Regions from separate parts of the Phytobacter palmae genome, predicted to be linked through region 2. Evidence: predicted binding sites of a transcription regulator. Region 2 holds the regulator's gene; the other holds the start of a gene.
The links. The regulator CRP, encoded in region 2, controls carbon source genes, mostly activating them, when cyclic AMP is high. The targets are predictions, from matches to a motif close to ATGTGANNNNNNTCACAT.
Positions count from the first base shown of each region.

Region 1: a site for CRP is predicted at 1,231-1,248, ahead of cdd (cytidine deaminase). Genes of this name have one in related genera too.

Region 1 is NZ_JBCIVJ010000003.1:216,556-218,760, reverse strand. It holds gene sanA (outer membrane permeability protein SanA) at 1-161, opposite strand, end outside; gene cdd (cytidine deaminase) at 288-1,172, opposite strand; gene AAIG39_RS06230 (CidB/LrgB family autolysis modulator) at 1,302-1,997, opposite strand; gene AAIG39_RS06225 (CidA/LrgA family protein) at 1,994-2,205, opposite strand, start outside.
Region 2 is NZ_JBCIVJ010000002.1:25,769-27,973, reverse strand. It holds gene AAIG39_RS02845 (YccS/YhfK family putative transporter) at 1-566, opposite strand, end outside; gene crp (cAMP-activated global transcriptional regulator CRP) at 620-1,252, opposite strand; gene AAIG39_RS02835 (OsmC family protein) at 1,562-1,966, shown strand; gene AAIG39_RS02830 (phosphoribulokinase) at 2,090-2,205, opposite strand, start outside.

The sequences.
Region 1 (2,205 bases), on a different contig from region 2:
GCGGTGCCCAGCACCACCCCCACCTGACGCCACGGCAAGTCCTGCAGGTCATCATAGATATAGGGGGCCGTTTTCCAGCTTATCCAGCGGTCTAAGCCGAGCGCAGTCAACAGCAGTAAGCCGATAAGGACCAACAGGCTGTATACAAAGCGCTTTAGCATGCAGACAAACTCGGTACAGGGTTAAATTTCACTCAAGGCTACTTTACCCGTTCGGCAATCGCAAGAAACGGGCGTTCAATTGCGGGGTTTTTCATCACTGCGGGCAAAATGCCCGCAGTTGAGAGGTCAGTCGAGCAAAACACGCTCAACGTTCTGGCAACCCAGGGCGCGCAACGTGGCGACAGTCGCGTCCCATTGGGTGAGAGGGGCATCGGCTTTTTCGGCGAGTACCGCACGCTGCATATCCGGGTAGTCGTATCCGGCAAGGCTCATCAGATTCAGAGCGCCCTGTAGCGGTGGCAATGTCGGGTTAAATGCGGCATTTTCCGCATAGCTGCCACTGAAAATCCGCCCGTTTCGGCACTCGATAGCTACCCCGGACGGTGACTGTGTATACGGCGTATGGCTTTTATTAGCCGCAGTGATGGCCGCCTGAGAGAGTGCGTCTCCGCTCAGGGTAAACCCGTGGTCCTGCTCATCAAGTAGCAGGGTTTTGATCTCAAGATCCTTAGGACCGAAGGCGTCTGGCAGATAATCACCCAGGGTATGTGGCGTACGACCCGGTAAGTTAATACGTAGCGTCAGGCCGCTGTTCAGTTCATTCATAAACTGGCGACAGTGACCGCAGGGGGTGTAATTAACGGTGATAGAGGCCAGCGCTTTTTCGCCGCGCTGCCATGCGTGGCTGATGGCACTTTGCTCAGCATGGACGGTTTGCTGCATAGTGGCGCCAAGAAATTCCATATTGCTGCCGAAATACCAGGTACCGCTAATACCGCGGGCAATCGCGCCGACATTAAAATGCGAAAGCTCAGTACGTGCACAGGCTGCTGCTAACGGTAACAGAGCGAAAGCCAACGCGTCTTCGTCCATACCCGTGGCGTTAAGCAGAGTCGATACCTGTTCAGCGCTTAACATCGCGGGAAAATCCGCGTCCGCCAGCAGCGGTGCCAGTGCGGCCTGTAAATTCTCCGCAAGGGCCGGAAACGCAGTGTGAAAACGTGAATGCATGGCGTTGCCTCATAACAATGTAATGGGATCGTAGTGTAAGGGCCGTTTTAGCCTTTATATGTGATCAACATCTCACTGTATATGCAACGTATGCAATTCAAATTAAAAATGCGCGACTCATCGCAAATTTTAGCCCGCTATCGCGAGGATTACGGGAAAGAGGAATGGCGCAATCAGTGACGTAATAATCCCACAAATAACCAGTGCCAGTGAGCTGAACGCCCCTTCCTGATAATCCAGCTCCGCACAACGCGCGGTACCCAGGGCGTGAGAGGCTGTGCCCATGGCCAGGCCGCGGGCTGATTTTGTGCGAATACGCATGGCATCCAGCAGCGTGTGACCGAAGACCGCGCCCAGTACGCCGACAAAAATCACGCAAACCGCGCTAATCGCCGGAATACCGCCAATGCTGCCACCAACCGCCATGGCAATTGGCGTGGTGACTGATTTGGGCAGAATAGACGCGGCAATCTCTGGCGATGCGCCCATCATCAGCGCAATACCGGCTCCGCTCGCCATCGCCACAATACTGCCGAAAAAGCAGATAGTAATGATGGATTTCCAGCGCGCGCGAATCTGATGTAACTGCTCATAAAGCGGAAATGCCAGGGCGACCACCGCAGGTTGCAGTAAATCATTAAGAACTTTGCTTCCCTGAAAGTAGTGGTCATAAGGGATGCCGGTAACCAGCAGGAACGGGATAATCACCACCATCGCAATCAGCAAAGGATTAAGCAGCGCCATTTTGAAGCGTGCAGAGAGCTTACGCGCTGCAAAAAAGACCGCCAGCGTGAGCGGAAGCGACCACCAGATATACGCCATCATTTTTCACTTCCTTTCTCGCCAATGACTCTACGTTCGCCGTGCGCCAGATGAGTGGCCCAGCTCACCACGAGAAAAACGATAACCGTACTGACGGCACAGGAGACCACTATCGGGCCAAACTGCGCGCGCAGAATGTCGTAATACTGCATTACGCCCACACCAATTGGCACAAACAGGAGCGCCATGTAGCGGATCAGCACATAGCAGC
Region 2 (2,205 bases):
GGATCGACATGCTGCGTCAGCAAACTGTATTTTGCTTCGCAATAGTCCGCCAGCTGGCGATACAGCAGACTCAATGATTCACGTAGCGGTTGCTCCCGCCACAGCCAGAACCAGAAGGCGTTAAACGCGCCGTACCACAGTGTCCCCAGACCATAAATCAGTAACGGTTCCCAGATGGGCATGCTACCGGCGAGGCTGAGCGTAAAGATGGCGGCAATGATCGAGGCGGGGAGCAGGCGCCCGTGCAATGCGCTGATTTCTGCCGTGACGCCGAGGACCAGCGTTAATCCGGTCAGGATCAGCGGTAGCGGAACATTTTGCGTCAGTAATAACTGTACCGTGAGGCTACTGCCAGCGAAGAGAGTGCCGCCGATGAAGACACGTTTGAAGAAACGTTTATGCAGCGTATCCAGACCGGCAATATTGCAGCAGGCAGGAACAAGGGAAAACAACAAACCGAGATCGAGACGGCCCGCGATGAGACCCACGGTCACAGGGAGGCATAACACCAGCGTTTGTCGCAGTGCATAGTTGATTTCGGGGTGATAAATCAGCCTGCGCCACATGGAAAAGAGAGACAAAAACGGCGCATCGTTAAGGGCGACGCGCCGCTTGAGAATTAACGTGTACCGTACACGACGATGGTTTTACCGTGCGCGGAGATCAGGTTTTGATCTTCCAGCATTTTCAGGATACGACCGACAGTTTCGCGGGAGCAGCCAACGATCTGACCAATTTCCTGACGGGTAATTTTAATTTGCATACCGTCCGGGTGGGTCATTGCATCCGGCTGTTTCGCCAGATTCAGCAGCGTCTGTGCGATACGGCCTGTCACATCAAGGAAGGCGAGGTTGCCGACTTTTTCTGAGGTGACCTGCAGACGACGCGCCATCTGAGAAGACAAACGCATCAGGATATCCGGGTTCACCTGAATTAATTGACGGAATTTTTTATAGGAGATTTCGGCCACTTCACAAGCGGTTTTGGCGCGTACCCATGCACTGCGCTCCTGACCCTCTTCGAACAGACCCAGTTCACCGATAAAATCTCCCTGGTTAAGGTAAGAGAGGATCATCTCTTTACCTTCTTCATCCTTGATTAGCACAGCCACTGAGCCTTTGACGATGTAATACAACGTTTCCGCTTTTTCACCCTGGTGAATCAGCGTGCTCTTCGATGGGTACTTATGAATGTGGCAATGAGACAAGAACCATTCGAGAGTCGGGTCTGTTTGCGGTTTGCCAAGCACCATGCGCGGTTATCCTCTGTTATAAGCTGGCTCCAGACGCTGGATTCACATATCGCGTCCGGGGTTGCAATCTATCTTCCCCATACCTGGGAAGTGGACCGTCAGACATGCCTGCGGCCTGTAATATGTGATGTCCTCTGCATACATACATAACATCAATGTATCACTGTAGCATCCCGATTGTTTTAGCATAGCTTTTGTCGCCTGTCTCCTGGTGTCTCGCTTCAGCTTGACGCAGGTCGCCTTCCGTTGCGAGTTTTCTTATGTACGCGTAATCTGTAAAGAAAACTGTAACTCCGGAGTGAATTAAAAATGCAAGCTCGAGTGAAATGGGTAGAAGGTTTAACGTTCCTTGGCGAGTCTGCGTCCGGGCACCAGATCCTGATGGATGGTAACTCAGGCGACAAAGCCCCAAGCCCGATGGAAATGGTGCTGATGGCAGCAGGAGGATGCAGCGCTATCGATGTTGTATCTATTCTGCAAAAAGGCCGCCACGATGTGAAAGATTGCGAAGTGAAGCTGACCTCAGAGCGTCGTGAAGAGGCTCCGCGTCTGTTTACGCATATCAACTTGCACTTCATCGTGACCGGCAAGGAGCTGAAAGAGGCGGCGGTATCGCGTGCGGTGGATCTCTCTGCCGAGAAATATTGCTCCGTCGCGTTAATGCTGGAGAAGGCGGTGAAAATCACGCATTCGTATGAAGTGATTGAGGCCTGAGAACCGCTTTCAAAGGCTAAGCAGGTAAGTCGGATAAGCGTAGCGCATTCGACCTTTTCCCCGGTGGCGCTACGCTTTCCGGGGCTACACCTGGCGGGGGAAGATATTGTGTCCGCCGCAAGGCTACTGAATTTTCTTCCCTTCCATCAACCGCTGTACCAGCGGGGTCATGATGAGCTCCATCGCCAGTCCCATTTTCCCACCCGGCACCACAAGCGTATTCATGTGCGAAATGAACG